2 regions of the Peribacillus sp. NPDC096447 genome follow, and region 1 is predicted to be linked to the other one. Evidence: riboswitches for the same ligand, from Rfam matches in the RefSeq annotation. Region 1 holds a riboswitch; the other holds the start of a gene.
The links. A riboswitch is a leader RNA that binds a small molecule or an ion and turns the genes downstream of it on or off. The one in region 1 is predicted to bind glycine.
Positions count from the first base shown of each region.

Region 2: another riboswitch for glycine. It lies ahead of gcvT (glycine cleavage system aminomethyltransferase GcvT); the one in region 1 lies ahead of ACIQZD_RS04115 (amidohydrolase).

Region 1 is NZ_JBIWEV010000001.1:829,118-838,247, forward strand. It holds gene ACIQZD_RS04100 (aminopeptidase) at 1-360, shown strand, start outside; gene murC (UDP-N-acetylmuramate--L-alanine ligase) at 414-1,718, opposite strand; gene ACIQZD_RS04110 (DNA translocase FtsK) at 2,004-4,847, opposite strand; gene ACIQZD_RS04115 (amidohydrolase) at 5,266-6,453, opposite strand; glycine riboswitch at 6,584-6,674, opposite strand; glycine riboswitch at 6,678-6,780, opposite strand; gene ACIQZD_RS04120 (DUF1444 domain-containing protein) at 6,930-7,736, opposite strand; gene ACIQZD_RS04125 (thioredoxin family protein) at 7,787-8,098, opposite strand; gene ACIQZD_RS04130 (hypothetical protein) at 8,209-8,748, opposite strand; gene ACIQZD_RS04135 (YtoQ family protein) at 8,840-9,130, shown strand, end outside.
Region 2 is NZ_JBIWEV010000001.1:392,103-401,232, reverse strand. It holds gene comGB (competence type IV pilus assembly protein ComGB) at 1-10, shown strand, start outside; gene comGC (competence type IV pilus major pilin ComGC) at 40-399, shown strand; gene comGD (competence type IV pilus minor pilin ComGD) at 407-850, shown strand; gene ACIQZD_RS01995 (hypothetical protein) at 837-1,175, shown strand; gene comGF (competence type IV pilus minor pilin ComGF) at 1,123-1,605, shown strand; gene comGG (competence type IV pilus minor pilin ComGG) at 1,598-1,984, shown strand; gene ACIQZD_RS01980 (YqzE family protein) at 2,102-2,287, shown strand; gene ACIQZD_RS01975 (YqhG family protein) at 2,335-3,132, opposite strand; gene ACIQZD_RS01970 (DEAD/DEAH box helicase) at 3,110-4,798, opposite strand; glycine riboswitch at 5,175-5,262, shown strand; glycine riboswitch at 5,266-5,348, shown strand; gene gcvT (glycine cleavage system aminomethyltransferase GcvT) at 5,487-6,593, shown strand; gene gcvPA (aminomethyl-transferring glycine dehydrogenase subunit GcvPA) at 6,611-7,957, shown strand; gene gcvPB (aminomethyl-transferring glycine dehydrogenase subunit GcvPB) at 7,950-9,130, shown strand, end outside.

The DNA.
Region 1 (9,130 bases):
GATGGGAAAATCGTTGAAGCGGTTGCGAATGATACGGAACGCATCAACAAAATTTTTGATACTGATGAAGGCGCACGATATGTCGGTGAATTTGCAATTGGTGTAAATCCTTATATTCTACACCCGATGCAAGATATCCTCTTTGATGAAAAAATTGATGGAAGTTTTCATTTCACTCCCGGACAATGCTATGATGATGCCTTTAACGGAAACCATTCAGACATTCACTGGGACCTGGTAAATATTCAGCGACCTGAATATGGCGGCGGGGAAATCCATTTTGATGACGTCTTGATACGTAAGGACGGACGCTTCGTTTTACCGGAACTGGAAAATTTAAATCCAGAAAATTTAAAATAACGTAAAAACCAATAAAAAAACGACCGACCCGTTAGAGCGGATCGGTCGTTTTTTTATTTTACCTGCAGTGAATGCTCATAGGCAGCTTGGAACTTTTGAATGTCCCCCGCACCCATGAATAACACGACACTATTTTCATGATTTTGCAATATTGATGTTGTATTCTCCGTAATCAGCTCGGCACCGGGAATCTTATCTTGAAGGTCTTCAATCGATAACTTCCCTTGATGTTCACGAGCAGATCCAAAAATTTCACATAAGTATACTTTGTCGGCCAAATTCAAGCTGTCGGCGAATTCATCAAGGAATGCCTGAGTTCTCGAGAAGGTATGCGGCTGGAATACCGCAACAACTTCACGCTCTGGATATTTCTGACGCGCCGAGTCAACAGTTGCAGAGATCTCCGTCGGATGATGTGCATAATCATCAATGATGATCTGACTTCCGATTTCCTTTTCGGAGAACCGGCGTTTAACTCCGCCAAAAGTCCGCAATTGGGCTTTCACAGCTTCCGTATCCAAGTTTTCATATTTACAAAGTGCAATGACACCGAGTGCATTCAACACATTATGCTTCCCAAAGGTAGGAATAGTGAATGTATCATAGTAATTGTTCCTTACATGCACATCAAAAGTCGTGCCATCCGGAGTGACGGAAACATTTTTCGCTTGAAAATCATTTCCTTCTGCAAATCCGTAAAAAATAACCGGTACTTTCGCCTGAATATGTGGTAAATGTTCATCATCCCCGCACGCAATGATGCCTTTGTTGACTTGAAGGGCCATCGTTTGGAAAGCCTCGAACACGTCTTCGACATTGGCGTAATAATCAGGATGATCGAAATCGATATTCGTCATGATTGCATAATCCGGATAGTAGGAAAGGAAATGACGGCGATATTCACATGCTTCGAATACGAAGTAATCAGAATTCGCGATTCCTTTACCCGTTCCATCCCCAATCAAGAAGGATGTCGGTTTAGCGCCCCCCATCACATGGGCAAGTAAGCCGGTCGTCGATGTTTTACCATGCGCTCCCGTAACCGCCACGCTGATGAAGTTTTTCATGAAATCACCTAGGAAACGGTGATAACGGATGATCGGCAAATCAAGTTCTTTTGCCTTAACGATTTCCGGATGGCTATCCGGAAAAGCATTTCCTGCAATGATGGTCATTCCAGGTTGAATATTTTCCTCATTGAAAGGAAGGATTTTAATCCCGGCTTTTTCTAATGCCAATTGTGTAAAAAATTCTTTTTCGTAATCGGAACCCTGCACTTCAATATTCATATCATGCAGTATTTGTGCAAGAGCACTCATACCCGACCCTTTAATTCCCACAAAATGGTAAGCAGTCATAAAGCGAACCTCCACCAATCGTCTACCTGTATGACAGTATATGACGTCATCTTTTATTTGTTTTTTCATTACGAGACTTGTTAGTAACGCAATTTCTTCATAGGTTTTTCAAGCTTATATTTTCAATCATTCATCAACAAAAAACTATTATATCACTTTTTTATTCATTCATCCATGTCAGGCAGATGCCAATTTATCAAATCATTGGTTTTTCCCTTAATTAAGGTGATAAAAAAGGGTTTTCACCCTTTCACATTATATACAATTTCCTTTTATTAGGTTCTCTTAATTAACATGTAAAAATTCCAGTTCTTCTTCCGTAATCAATACATCCCTGGGCCTTGAGCCCCTGGATTCGGAAACTACTCCATGTTGCTCCATCATTTCTATTAGGCGCGCTGCACGGTTATAACCGACACGGAAGCGCCTTTGCACACTAGATGCAGATGCAGCCTGCTGGCTTACGACAAATTCACAGGCCTCGAAAAACAGTTCATCCGCTTCTTCCGTGACCTGGGCCCTGTTCAGCAAGTCTTCCTGCTCGAACAGGTATTTTGGCTGCTGCTCCAGTTTAACATGGTTGACGACTTGGTCGATTTCTTCATCACTCACAAAAGTCCCTTGCAGGCGCACCGTTTTTGAAGAACCGTTTTCAGCGAATAACATATCTCCTCTTCCCAATAATTTTTCTGCACCGCCGCTATCGATGATCGTACGGGAGTCGACTTGTGAAGAAACCGAAAAAGCGATCCTTGTCGGGATATTTGCCTTGATCAATCCAGTTATGACATCGACTGAAGGTCTTTGAGTGGCTACAATCAAATGAATGCCGCAGGCACGGGCCTTTTGGGCAATCCGGCAAATCGCTTCCTCTACATCAGCCGGGGACATCATCATTAGATCCGCAAGCTCATCGATGATCACCAGGATATAAGGCAGCTTGCTTGAATATTGACCGGCTTTTTCCGCTTGGTCATTAAAGCGGGTGATATCACGGACACCGGCATGTACAAACAATTCATAACGCCGTTCCATCTCCTCTACAGCCCACTTCAACGCAGCCGTAGCGGCTTTTACATCGGTTATGACTGGACTGACCAAATGCGGGATCCGGTTATATGGGGCGAGCTCAACCATTTTCGGATCGATCAACAGCAATTTCAACTCCTGCGGCGTGGCTTTATAAAGCAAGCTTACCAACATGGTGTTGATACAGACACTTTTCCCCGATCCCGTTTGCCCGGCTATCAATCCATGCGGCATCTTTCTCAAATCCGTGATGATCGGCTGACCGGATATATCGAGTCCTAAAGCCACAGCAAGCGGTGATTCATGCTCTTGAAACTCAGTACTTTCCAAAACCTCCCGCAAAAATACCGGTTTGCTTTTCCTATTCGGAATCTCGATGCCAATTGTATGTTTACCCGGAATAGGCGCTTCCATCCGCATATCCTGAGCAGCAAGGCTTAATTTGATGTCATCCATCAGGTTCGTCACTTTATTCACCTTCACTCCCGGTTCCGGATGCACCTCGAAACGAGTTACTGCCGGTCCTTGAGTGACATTGACGACCTTTGCACGGACATTGAAATTTTTCAATGTCTCATCAAGTAATAAAGTCTGTTCCTCGAGCCACACATCATCATGCACAGCATAAGTGGGAGGTGTCAGCAATTCGATATTCGGAAACACATAGTATGGATTTTCATTCTCATCCGCTTCCACGGAGCCAAAAACTGCCGGGATTTCGCCCTTACTGCTTTCTGCCGCTGCCTCTGTATAAACTGCTTCTTGATACCCGTTTCCAGAAATGGGGGATTCCTGTTCCAAGAGCGGCATAAGGTTGGAACCGATGTTGGATTCGACTGTATTTTCAGGCACAGCGTCGGTTCCGGAACCAACCTTAGTGTCCGAAAAGGTAGGTGAAATGGCCGGAGTCTGCTCTTTCGGCATAACTCTTCCTTCCTCCTGTTTCCGTTCAGGAATGGCGGATGGTTTCGCTTGTCCTGCCTCCGTTTGGGCAGCATCATCCATTGGCCGCTTACCAGGTGAAACTACCGCCTTTTCCGAATTAAGGCTTTTTTTTTCCGGCATCATTTTATTCATGAAACCATTTTTTTCCCGATCTTGCTTAAGCATCATCACATTAAATGGGATATGTTTTTTCGGACGTTTGTGCTGCTCTTCAGGTATTGCCTCAGATGGGTCTTCAGGCATTGTCCCTTGACTAACGGATGGTTGATTGGATTGTACAGCAATCTCCCCAGGAACCGATATCGCTTCAGACAGTGTGTCGTCCGTCTGTTCCATGATGGATACAGCAACTTCGCGTCCAAAATCGACTTCGTCCTGTTCAATAGCCTCTTTTTCCACCTCAGGCTCAATTATGTTAGGCTCGATTACTGCTTGTTCTGGCAGTGTCTCAATGGAATTCCTGCGAAAGAAAGCGGGTATCTCCGAATCTTCCCGTTTTTCTTCCGCTTGTTCCGGTATAAGAACGGATGGTTCAGTCGTCAATTCCTCATGTGACACTTCTTTTGGGATTTCAGGAATCGATACTGGAATCCCGATATCGGGTTCTTCCTTTTTCAGGACGGGCATTTTGCTTTCTAATTCATATTCGACAATTTCTTCAGAAACGACTATTTTTTTTTCCGGACGACGGAACCCATAAATGGGTGAAGGGATTTCCGTCGGGCGGAATGGAGTGTTTGAAGGGACTATTTTTGAGGTTTCCTCCCGTTCAAAGCTTCTCCGTTTTGGTTCAGGATCCCTTACAGGCCTTCTCGTCGTTTCTTTGGTCACATTCTTCCCCTGTTTTGGTTCGTGTTCTTCCCTATTTCTTTCCCTAGGCTTTCTTTTGTTCTGTTCACGGTCTGGAATGAGCGGAAACTTGAACTGCCCTTTTGGATATTGAAACAGGATTTTCGTATCCGGGTCTGGCGTCTGCGACATCTTTTCCACTTTTTGATTGTAAACCTTTATTTCTTCTTCCTTTGACTTCGAAAGCTTCGAAAAATCCATTTTCCTTAATGTCTCTTCATCAAGCGGTTCATCTATAATAATTTCTTCGATTTCGATAATTTCCTCTGCTTGGAACCATTTTTTCATCTTATTTAGCCATTTCAAAACTATCACTCTTTCTACATCTGTAGTTATGTAACTAATTCTACCAGTTATTTTAAAAATATCGAGAAAATTTAAGCTAAATTGGGATTAGTATCTATTTTTTTATCGCACTCTTACTAACTTAACGTATTTCGCAGAACTCCTACCCTATTAAACCCCTTCTGGAATGAGTTTAAACCTACCCATCGCGAAATAACATTAGCCCCTAGTCTACTATTTAAATAAAACACCGCTGTTAAATCGCGTTTACAAAGAGATTAAGTTTTCATGCAGCGCAAGAAGCAGACTGGTCAATTCATTAAAGCAACCTTCACGAAACCTCCGGCGGCATTCTGAAGCCCATAAAACACCGTTCGTTAATACCGAACGGTGTTTTGTGGGTTTCTGCATTTTTTTGCAAACAAATATACCAATGCGACTATTCCCATTCATAAAAATTGCATACAACCTGGGCCACTGATTTGGATGCAATCAAAAGGGCATCTTCATCAATGTCGAATTTAGGATGGTGATTGAAATATGCCTTCTCCACCCCTTTCGGTTTACAGCCAATGTAAAAGAAGCAGCCAGGAATCTTTTCGGCATAATACGAAAAATCTTCTGAACCTGAGAAAACCGGAAATTCCAAGACATTTTTAATATCTTTGTCATTCATGCTTTCCAGACTATTTTTCACGAATCCAGTCAGTTCAGGGTCATTATATAACGGAGGATAATCAGGCACATATGTTAGTTCGCACTGAACATCAAATTCCGTTTCTATCCCTTTGACGATGCGGTGGATTTCCTTATCGATCAGCTGTTGGGTCTCTGCTGTCATATAACGGACATCCCCTTCAATTTCTATACGATCTTTTATGACATTAAAGCTTCCTTTTCCATCGAAGGAGCCGATTGTGACCACGCCCATATCAAAAGGATTCAAGCGGCGGCTGATTACAGTTTGTACGGCTGTCACGAAATGGGCCCCTGCCACAATGGCATCATTAGCCATATGCGGGGAGGAACCATGTCCGCCTACACCCTTTATCGCCAGCTTGAAATAGGTCCGTCCAGCCATCGAATAGCCGCCGTGATACCCGACAACCCCTGCTGGATGCGACGGAAATAAGTGGATTCCAAAAACGGCATCCAGTTCATCCAAACACCCTGATTCCATAATGCTTTTTGCTCCACCTGGGGGCGTTTCTTCTGCATGTTGATGGATTATTTTAATCGTACCGGATAGGGAATCTTTAAGCTCATTGATGCAGTCTGCCAGAACCAATAAATAAGCGGTATGCCCATCGTGTCCGCAGGCATGCATGACACCTTCATTTTTTGAACGGAACGGAACATCCGCTTCTTCTGTAATCGGCAATGCATCGAAGTCCGCACGGAGACCTATCGTTTTCCCAGGTTTTCCGCCTTCAATCGTTACGATGATCCCTAATCCATTTCCTACATTCGTTTGAATCGACACATCCTTTCCTTTATAAAAATCAATGATATATTGTGCCGTTTTCTCTTCTTTGAAGGATAGTTCCGGATTCTCGTGTAAATGACGGCGGATTTGAACCATTTCCCCTTTACGGGCTTCCAGCATGTTCATTAATTTGCTTTTCACGTTCATGATCATTCTCCCCCTTATTTCAAGTTGAGCATATTAGTAAGTTCCAGTTCGCTGCATACCTTCTTATACAAAGTGCCAAATAAAAAAGGGCAAGGAAGGATTGCGTAAACTTACCGCTCCCCTTCTCTGTCCTTTTTACCTGAGAGTTTAGCTCCATTTTTGGTCATGGAGATTTCCCCTTTGGTGGCACACTGCTTCCTGCGCGCTCTCCAGAGTTGCGTTCAGCTGCGGTTCCATTTACCTGAGAGATTTGCTCCAAGGGATCTTTTTGGAACTTGCTCCTTCCCGGCCTCAATGCTTGCACTCTCCCACAACGTTCATCCGCTTGTTCTATCATTATATATTTTCAAAATATTCCAATTATATTATCACCGATTAAAAAATAAATATCAACTCAGAGTTATAAACTCTATTAAACTTTAAAAGGACCGCTGTCAGATGCTGACACGGTCCTTTTGTGTTTCAATATATTATTGTTCACGTTTTTTGTTTTTACCCATAATGAAGATGGGCTCCAACTCATTTTCTTCGTAAAGGAATGATAGAGCCGTTATTGGAACATGACCGCTGGCAAAGAAGCTCATCGCCATTTGCGCAAGAATATCATAGCCCGTATCATTCTTCACATCGGCAATGATGATGACATCCTGATGGGGAATGGCCACAGCCATGGTTCCCTCGATCTTGTCCTTCATTTCCCGAAGCCATGATTCATTTAAAATCCTGCTGGCATCATATCCATCATTCGTGTTCAAAAAATAAAATGCATTACCTGCAACGATATCCGACTTCATTTCAGTGGAGAGGGAACGGGCATTAAAAAGGGCAATTTCACGGATCCTATCACCCTGCCAATTTTCCCGTTGAATCATCTTCTCATCTATAAGACGGTAGGTTTTCCCTAAATCAAGGGCATAAAAAACCCGGGTTTCAGCCGTATGCTCATCGAATAAAAATGGATTTCCTTCTTCCGATTCCATTGGAAAGGAGGTCGAGCGGATGACTGGGAAAATGAATTTCTCCTTGCCTTCCATGCTGTGTTCCTCCCCCATCACATTCAGGGCCTCTTCCACGTAATAGGTAATTTCATCGATGGCCTTTTCCTGTACGTTTTCATAGTTAGCAAGCACAGGAGGCAACTCGATGGTAATCCCCTTCCCGGTCTTCACATTTTCCACCCGTAACGTATCTTGCTTGCTATTGAATTTGAATGTGCGATTCTCATCTTTTAAACGTTCCTTCAAGATATTTTTCAGCTTCGTGCTGTCCATTTTCATGACTGACCCTCCTCTTCATTGAAAAATCCCCAGCGAGAAGGGGAAATTGATTATAATGATTGAATGAATTCCTCAATTTGTTCTTGAGTTTTGCGATCCTTGCTCACAAATCTGCCTAGCTCCTTGCCATTATCATACGCAATGAAACTTGGTATTCCAAACACATCATTAGCCGCACACACATCGATGAATTCATCACGGTCCACATAAATGAATGTAAAGTCAGGAAATTTCTTTTCAATCTCCGGCATTATCGGTTCGATTACACGGCAATCCCCACACCATGTTGCTGAAAAAAGAAAGATATGTTTGCCTTCATTTTTCAATGCATCATATTGCTCAACGGTTTGTAATTTTTCCATTTGAATATTCCTCCTGCTCTAAATAAAACCTTAATTTTTATAACTCCCATCATACCAGACTCTCCACGAATCAACCATTAATACGGATCGGTTGAAAGGCACGGGTCAGCTTATTTTTGGGGCACGGATGAAACGATTTCCATCATTTGTTTTGCATCGGTTTTTAATTGGTCTTTATCCGTTTCGGTTGTCAGCTTCACCCCGCCGATCCCCACTGCAAGCTCATACTTTTCTTTCGGTATCTCTTTAATCGAGATAAAGCCAAATTTATCATCAGTCTGAAAAGAATGCAGCATTACATTTTGATCATGTTGTTCCTTTATCGCCAAATATAACACGGAGCTGTCTTCTTTTTCATTTGGATTGACAAATAATATATAAATCTTATCACCTTTTTGTAAAATCAAATTATTATCATGTTCTTCCACTACTTTAAAATCCTTTGGCAGATAGACCTGAATTAGCCCCGCCTCTTGATTGGGCTGTTTTTCATCGTCACGAAAAGCCACTTCAGCAGCCTTCATTGCCTTTTCGGTTTGTCTCTCGATACCTGAGCAGCCCACGATCAAACTGCTTATCAACAGGAAAACAAGAAAATTCTTATTCGATAAAGCCATCATCATTCCTCCAGCCGTCTCTTTTACTACCATATGGATAATATTATCCTTATTTACGGAATTCATCCATTATCTAAAAAACATGGTACAATGAAAGCAAATTTTAATACCGAGGAGGAAAACAATGAAGTTAATCGTGTATCTTGCTGGGGAGATCCATTCAAATTGGAGAAGCGAGTTGAGAGATAAGGCCGCTGCACTGAAGCTCCCTTTAGAATTCGTCGGCCCGATGGAAAATCATGAACGCTCCGATAATATCGGTGAAGATATCCTTGGGGAACAGCCGAATCCTATCCTGAAGGATGCGGCCGCTTCCCAAATCAATAATTTGCGGACAGGTCTTTTGATGAAAAAAGCCGATCTTGTCGTCGCTCTGTTTGGCGAGAAATATAAACAGTGGAATACTGCCATGGAC
Region 2 (9,130 bases), 440 kb from region 1:
AAGTATATAGGATTTTATTATTGTATTCCGGAGGTGAAAATGCTCGAAGGCATCTGGTATTCAGGTGGTTTCAGGAGCATGATGGATATGTTGAAGAAAGTGATGAATGAACGTGGTTTTACACTAATTGAAATGCTTATTGTTTTACTGGTAATTTCCATCCTTTTGATTATAACAATCCCCAATATCACAAAGAACCAATCCATGATTCAGTCCAAAGGATGTGAAGCATTCGTGAAGATGGCCCAAGCACAGGTACAGGCTTATGAGATCGATAATGGTAAACTGCCCGGAAGTATCGGTGAATTGGAAAGTCAAGGATATCTTAAACAGACATCCTGTCCTAATGGGGATGATATTAGTTTGGATAGTAAAGGAAAGATAACGGTCGTTGAGTAGGAGAGAAGTGAATATAAGGCATTCCAATGGGGGGTATACACTATCTGAAACCCTTATTGTACTCGTTATTTTTGTACTCCTGATCTCCATCGGTCCTAATCTATATCCTAGCTTCACTAAAGGCATGGAAAATAGGCTATTTCTTTCTCAATTCCATGAAGATCTCTTCTATGCACAGCAGTATGCCATCAGTCATGAGAGCTTGATTTACCTCCATATTGATAATGCCAAAAAGGTTTATACCGTTTCGTCTTATAAGGAGGGGATCGTTCTAGAGAGGAGCATACCAAAGGATATTCAGTTTTTAAGTGGCACTTTGGGGTTTAGCTTCCATTTTAATCAATATGGAAATGCTTCAAAAGCCGGAACGATTATGATTGACACGTCAAAAGGAATGTACAAATTGGTCCTCAATATCGGTAAAGGGAGGTTCCGGATTGAGAAATTGTAAAGGTTACGTTTACCTTGAGCTGATGGCCGCATTTTCCATTTGTATTTTCCTTATCCTTGCCATTTTACCGATTCTTGAAGAGTTAATGACGCATCGGAAAGATATTGCCGTAAGGACAGAAGCCCACCATTTATTATATGAAAAATTGACGGCGTTCATGGATGGGGAGATACAAGCAATTGGTCAGGAAATCATTTACAAAAAAAGATCCTATGAATTGGTTTGGAAGGACCATTTGGATTTCCCGGGCATGATTGAAGGGTGTGTACGTTATGAAGATGAATCGGGTAATCTTGAATCCATTTGTGATACTGCGAAAAAATGATGGCTTTACGATGATCGAAATGCTTTTTTCTTTAATGATATTAATGACGACGTCCCTTTTTGTTCTACAGCTTTTTTCAATCATTCACACCCAGATGGGGTCCGTTGATAAATTGCATCCTAAAGAGTGGGAGGTCTTTACTATGCAAATGAAGCAGGAGGTCCGGAGTTCCAAAGCTCAGGATGTAATGGGAAATAAATTATATTTGCTGCTTTCAGATGAACAATTATCATCGTTTGAACAATATGAAGATAAGGTCCGAAGACGAGTGAATGGTATGGGGCATGAGGTCATCTTACAGAACATTTCGAAATTCCGGGTTGAGAAGGATGGCAGTGTCATTGTTATAAATATAACGGATAAAGCAGGGACTACTTTCAGTCGAAGATTTCATCCTTTCTTTAGGAATGGCACGAAAGTCGATGAATAATCAAAAAGGAGTCGTTTTCCCGATGGTCATGATTGTAGCGAGTGTTTTCATCATGTTCACGATACTGATGATCGATCAATTTATCATTGATAAAAAGTTTTATAAAGAAGTGGAAGAATCGCTTGTGGCCGACCATCTTGTCCATTTAGCGATCAAGGATGTGACGGCAGAGTGGGGCGAAGAAATCCCAAAAATCATCCAGGGGGAAATTTCATACCCTAATGGTGTGGTGCGGTATTCCTTAATGAAAGAAGAAGGTCCTTACGTCTATATCGAGTTTTCTTCCACGACTAAAAATGACCGCGAGGGAAGGGTCATCATTCAATACGATATAGAAGCGGGGAAAGTGAAAGAATGGTTGGAAAAGCAGGCTGTGTAATACGATAAATCAACCTTCTTTTAAAATGGAAAGCGACAGGTACACGTGTTCAGGGAACAAGCGAAGGAATAAAAGAAGCGTAAACGGGGCATACTTTGCATAGGGTGATGATTTTATATGTCTACAAACGCTTATATTAAATATCTGACTCAGCAGCTTGTCGAGTATTTTAATCTGACGAAAAAAGAACGAAAAGAAAAGCGCCGTCACAGAAAAGAGGATAAAAATCATGGTATGTCCCATTGGTTTGGCATTGTCCCTTTTGCTTTGTCGATGTTCGTAAGGAAAAATATCAAAAAATAAAACAGATGTCCTGAATTTAGGGCATCTGTTTTTTTATTGTTCTTTACTTATCCCAATGCCCTATCTGAAAGGTAAAATAAACCTCCGTTGATGATGGATATTCGGATGTTGGGTTCATATTGAGCTTTTAAGGCATCTTTTTCGGTAAAATAGCTCTCACTTTTTTCGTCCATATCCTTGTAAAAATGCTCCAATAAATTCAAGTCATTCTGCCAGCGAAGCATTGCTTCCTCTGCCCAGGTATGGTCATCATCCTCGAAACTGGTCCTGATGTATGTATCCAGTCTTGCCAATCCGCTCTTGGGCATGATGAGCGGTGAAAGCGTAAAGGAGTAATCCGGTATTTTTGGGGTGACCTTTATCGGTAAAACCCGATGGTGAAACCTTTCCATGATCTCACCTGAGATTAAATTCAGACCGATCGACATGAAGGTATCCTTTTTACGGTCGCATTGATAGGATATTTTCACATTCAGTGTCAGCCAAGGAAACAAAGGGTTATTTCCCCCTTTTGATGGAGGGGTATCCTCAAAAAGTCTAGTATACCCTGCCAGCTTTTTGGTAGATTGAATAATCTGGTGAAGTCGAGGGGAGCCAAAATGAATCATTTCTCCCTTTAAATCGGATGGAGCTTGTTCTGGATCGGTAATGAAAGTCATCTGGGCTGGGTTCGGAACGCCACCTGTTTTTTCTAGATAATGCCAATAAAAGGGTCTGTTCATTAATTCTTTATCCATATCAATCGTCAATTGGACTGAAAGGTGGGTTGGTGCATTATCCAGTATTTCACAATCATTGGCTTTAAAGTAAGTTATCAAAAAATCATGTATTTCCCGTTGCTGCATGAACCTCACCTTCCTTCATTGATTGAGCGAATTGGATTAACGATGAAAAATTATCCATCTTGATTTTCATTTCGCCCTCTGTTTTGGATTCGCCTACCACATCAATCAAATATTCTTCAATGTTGTTAATATCCAGTTTGGTTAGGATATCATCCAATTCACCGATTACTTTCTCGAATAAATTTATTTTTTCATATAGTAACTTCAGAATATGTTCTTCTACTGTATTTTTCGTGGCAAAGTTATAAATCATCACATCTTCTTCCTGACCAAGGCGGTGTATCCGTCCAATTCTCTGTTCGAGCCTCATCGGGTTCCATGGCAGGTCAAAATTAATCAAGTGATGGCAAAACTGAAGGTTTATCCCTTCCCCGCCAGCTTCTGTTGCAATTAATACCTGTATATTCTTTTGGAATAATTCTCGCATCCAGTCTTTCTTTCCGCGCTTAAAACCGCCTCGGAAAGGAACTGAAGAAATTCCATTTTGCTGTAGGTACCATTGTAGATATAGCTGAGTCGCCCGGTATTCGGTAAAGATAATGACTTTATCATCAATTTTCTTAATCAGTTCCAAAGCTTTTTCAGCCTTGGAGTTTTGAACCGTTTCATTCACTTTAGAAAATAAATCATCAAGCTTTGCCAAAAAGTCAGGGGAAGGCTGATCATATTTATTTTTCATATTCTTTAATGTATAAAAGACCGCCTCTCTGCTGCTGCATGCTTCCCTTTGGAGGGTGAGAGCCGAAAAGGCGCTTCCTTTAGAACCATCCGAAATAGGTTTGAATTTGGAAACAGCATCGTACAATGCTTGTTCCGTTGGAGAAAATTCAATGGTGATGGTCTCCACATGCCGTTTTGTCCATTCAATGCCAGTATCGGCCCGCCGGTTTCGAATCATGACAGTGTTAACAAGTTCCTTTAGGTGTTCATCTTCAATTATGTTGCGGCCTTTCCCTTTATACTTTTCCGAAAAAAGTGAGGCATTTCCCAAGTGGCCCGGTTTCAATAACGAAACGAGGTGGAAAATTTCCTCGACTTTATTTTGAATCGGAGTGGCTGTCAGGAGTAAACAAAATTTCTTTTTCAGATTTTGGACGAATTCATAGTTCTTCGTTTTATTATTTTTAAGTTTATGAGCTTCATCAATAATGATGAAGTCGTATTCCTGCTTGAAAATGATATCTCGATGTGGAGCGCGTTTCGCTGTATCAATGGATGAAATGACCACATCACAGGAGTCCCAAACATAGCTTTTTCTCTGAACGACTGCCGGTATATGAAACTTGGTATTCAATTCAAAAGCCCATTGTGTGACAAGGGAAGCAGGAACAAGGATCAAAACTTTTTTTACAAGGCCCCTAATCATATATTCTTTTAGGATCAATCCAGCTTCAATTGTTTTTCCGAGCCCTACCTCATCAGCTAAAATGGCCTTTCCATTCATCTTTTCCACCACTTGCTTCGCTGCTTCCAATTGATGCGGAAGCGGGGTTAACTGCGGGAGGTGCTTGGGCGCCTGTAAACCTTCAAAATCAGGGATGATAAGATTTTCCTCCATTTGAACCGCCAGCTTATAAAGCTCCCAATTTCCCCATGGACCGTCATTTTCCATCTTTTGCAGAAACTCGTCATTCCATTCAGAATTGAAGGATATATTGATTTTCATAGAAATAACTCCCTCTTAAATCATAATTTCCTTAATATAAGGTCAAAACCCGAACATTTCATATGTGAAGTAAGAAAAATATTTCTCTTCAAAAGATATTGCAGAGATAAGTTTCTTAGGGTAGGATATAAGTATATTTAGAAAATTCCAATTTTCAAACGCCACAAAGAATCTTTGTACATCGATTTTGCAGTTCGCGTTTTCTTAGTATGGGCTATAGGCTCCTAATTTATCCAAGAATACTGAAGGAGACCAATCAAACGGTTTCTGAAGTTTCAGGAGAATTGGCAGAGAATGCATTCCACAATGCTCAGGGGTTTTACCGATGCTTGGTGGCTTATTCGCTTCCTTTCATAGGTAGACCATTTATATGCGGGTGAAGATAAGGGGAGAGACTACGGATGTAGCGCCGAAGGAGCAAACTTAGCAGTGAATCTCTCAGGCAAAAGAACTCTTATTGGACGCAACTCTGGAGAGCGCCGCCCGTTTTGGACGGCCACCAAAGGGGAAAACCTATTACATAGGTAAACTTTCAGGTTTCAGGACAGAGAAAAAGCTCAAACGGGCTTTCTCTGTCCTTTTTTGTGCTTTTTTCACATCATGAATCAGGATATATCTGATGCGTAATGACAAGAAGCTTTTGATAATGAAGCCAATTAATTTAAAAAAATCTGAAGGGGGTCATTTTTTGACCAATTTAAAAAGAACACCACTATTTGAGGTTTATCGTGAATACGGAGGTAAAACGATTGATTTTGGCGGCTGGGAACTTCCTGTCCAATTTTCGGGTATAAAGGATGAACATGAAGCCGTACGTACAAAAGCGGGGTTATTCGATGTTTCCCATATGGGTGAAGTCGATGTTAAGGGTCCCGGGAGCCTTAACTTTTTACAGAAGATGCTGACTAATGATATATCAAAGCTGAAACAGGGCGGTGCCCAATATACCGCTATGTGTTATGAAAACGGAGGCACGGTTGATGATCTCATCGTGTATAAAAGGGCTGAGGATGACTATCTGCTCGTGGTCAATGCTGCGAACACAGAAAAAGATTTCAATTGGCTGCAAGCTCATTTACCGGAAGATGTCCAAATCAAGAATGTATCTAGTGACTATACACAGCTGGCGCTTCAAGGACCATCTGCAGAGAAGATTTTACAAAAACTATCGGGAAATACTGCTTTAAGTGAAATTGGATTTTTCAAGTTCAAGGAAAATGTCATGATTAACGGCATCTCTACGATGGTATCCCGTACTGGATACACTGGTGAGGATGGCTTTGAGATATATAGTGACAGTGAAAATGGTCCCGCCCTTTGGAAGGCGATTATGGATGCCGGAAACGAAGAGGGGGTTCAGCCGATTGGTTTAGGTGCTCGTGATACCTTGCGTTTTGAAGCAAAACTGCCGTTGTATGGGCAGGAGCTTTCAGCGGACATCACCCCGATAGAAGCCGGGATTGGTTTTGCAGTAAAAGTCGATAAGGAAGTTGATTTTTTCGGGAAAGCCGTTCTTGCTGAGCAAAAGGAGAAAGGAGCTCCCCGCAAGCTTGTGGGAATTGAAATGATTGACCGTGGCATTCCACGTCATGGGTATAAGGTCTACAGCGGTGATAAAGTCATTGGCGAGGTCACGACCGGTACCCAATCACCAACGTTGAAGAAAAACGTGGGTTTGGTACTTATCGATAAGGAATTTTCGGTGCTGGATGCGGAAGTCGAAGTGGAAATCCGATCCAAACGTTTGAAAGCCGTTATAATACAAACACCTTTTTATAAAAAACCACGTAAATAGAGGGGAATGGTCATTAGATGAAACATCGTTATTTACCCATGACAGAGCAAGATAAACAAGAAATGCTGAAAGCGATAGGGGTATCCACTGCTGAAGAACTTTTCAATGATATCCCTGAAAGCGTTCGTTTTCAAGGAGAATACGATATCAAGCCTGCTAAATCGGAACCTGCATTAATGAAAGAATTATCAAGGCTTGCTGCCAAGAATGCGGATCTTAAAAACTATGCTTCCTTCCTTGGTGCGGGTGTCTATGACCATTATGCACCGGTCATCGTCGATCATGTTCTATCCCGTTCTGAATTTTACACGGCTTATACACCCTATCAGCCTGAAATTTCACAGGGCGAGCTTCAGGCCATCTTTGAATATCAAACGATGATATGTGAATTGACGGGCATGGATGTGGCTAACTCCTCCATGTATGACGGCGGGACAGCGCTAGCTGAAGCAGCCATGCTTGCTTCAGGCCAGACACGACGCAAGAAGATTCTCATTTCAGGAACCGTTCATCCTGAATCAAGAGAAGTCGTTAAGACATATGCGAAAGGGCAACGCGTGGAAGTGGTCGAAATTCCTTATAAAGACGGTGTGACGGACTTAGCTGCTTTAAGGGAATTGGCGAATGATGACATTGCAGGAGTGATCGTGCAATATCCGAACTTTTTTGGCCGCATCGAGCCATTGAAAGAAATGGAGGAAATCATTCATGGAGTCAAGTCCATGTTTATCGTTTCCAGTAACCCGCTTGCATTGGGAGCTTTGACATCCCCTGGTGCACTCGGTGCAGATATCGTAACGGGTGATGCTCAGCCATTCGGCATTCCAGCGGCATTCGGCGGACCTCATTGTGGATATTTTGCCGTTACTAATAAACTTGTTCGGAAAGTTCCGGGCCGACTCGTCGGTCAAACAGTGGATGAAAATGGTAAAAGGGGATTCGTACTGACGCTACAAGCTCGTGAACAGCACATTCGCCGTGACAAAGCCACATCCAACATTTGTTCCAATCAAGCTTTGAATGCGTTGGCAGCTTCTGTTGCAATGACCGCGCTTGGGAAAAAGGGTGTCAAAGAAATGGCCGTGCAAAATATTCAAAAAGCTCATTATGCGAAAAAAGCAATTATGGCAAAAGGGGTGGAAGTGATATTCGACGGTCCTTCGTTCAATGAATTTGTCATTAAACTGCCTGCTTCGTTTTCAGAAATCAATAAAAACCTTTTTGAAAAAGGGATGATCGGCGGCTTTGATTTAGGGACGGTTTATCCTGAGCTGAAAGACCATATGCTGGTTGCGGTAACTGAACTTAGAACAAAAGAAGAAATTGATGCACTTGCGCAGGAATTGGGGGATCAACATGAATAATCAAGATCAATCACTCATTTTTGAAATCAGTACTTCCGGTCGAATCGGGTACAGTCTGCCAGAAATGGATGTTGCAACTATTCCGCTCGAAGAAATTCTTCCTGCCGACTACATCCGTGAAGAAGAGGCAGAGCTGCCTGAGGTGTCCGAACTGGATATCATGCGTCACTATACAGCACTCTCCAAACGGAATCATGGGGTGGATTCGGGTTTTTATCCGCTGGGTTCATGCACGATGAAATATAATCCGAAAATAAATGAAAATGTGGCACGCTTCAACGGCTTTGCCCATATCCATCCATATCAAGATCCGGCTACCGTTCAGGGAGCATTGGGACTCTTATTTGATTTGCAGGAACACTTAACGGAAATCACCGGGATGGACCAAGTGACATTACAGCCTGCAGCAGGTGCACATGGTGAGTGGACAGGGTTAATGATGATTCGCGCTTTTCACGAAGCGAATGGCGATACAGAACGCACGAAAGTAATTGTACCTGATTCTGCACACGGTACGAATCCTGCCTCTGCCACTGTTGCCGGACTTGAAACGATTACAGTGAAATCCGATGAAAATGGATTAGTCGACCTTGAAGATTTAAAGCGTGTTGTCGGACCTGATACGGCGGCCTTGATGCTGACGAACCCCAATACATTGGGATTGTTTGAAGAAAACATTTTGGAAATGGCACAACTTGTCCATGATGCAGGTGGGAAGCTTTATTATGACGGAGCCAATCTGAATGCAGTCCTATCAAAAGCACGCCCGGGTGACATGGGCTTTGATGTGGTTCACTTAAATCTCCATAAAACATTCACAGGTCCGCATGGCGGCGGCGGTCCGGGTTCCGGCCCGGTAGGAGTGAAGGCTGACTTGATTCCTTACTTGCCTAAACCGCTTGTGGTCAAACAAGGGGAGCAATTCGTTCTTGATTATGATCGTCCGCAATCGATTGGCAGGGTAAAACCTTATTATGGTAATTTCGGGATAAACGTGAGGGCATATACGTACATTCGTTCAATGGGTCCTGATGGCCTTAAAGCCGTCACCGAGAATGCTGTCATCAATGCCAATTATATGATGCGTAGGTTGGAACCTTATTTTGACTTGCCATATAATCGTCATTGTAAGCACGAATTCGTATTAAGCGGACGCCGGCAAAAGAAATTGGG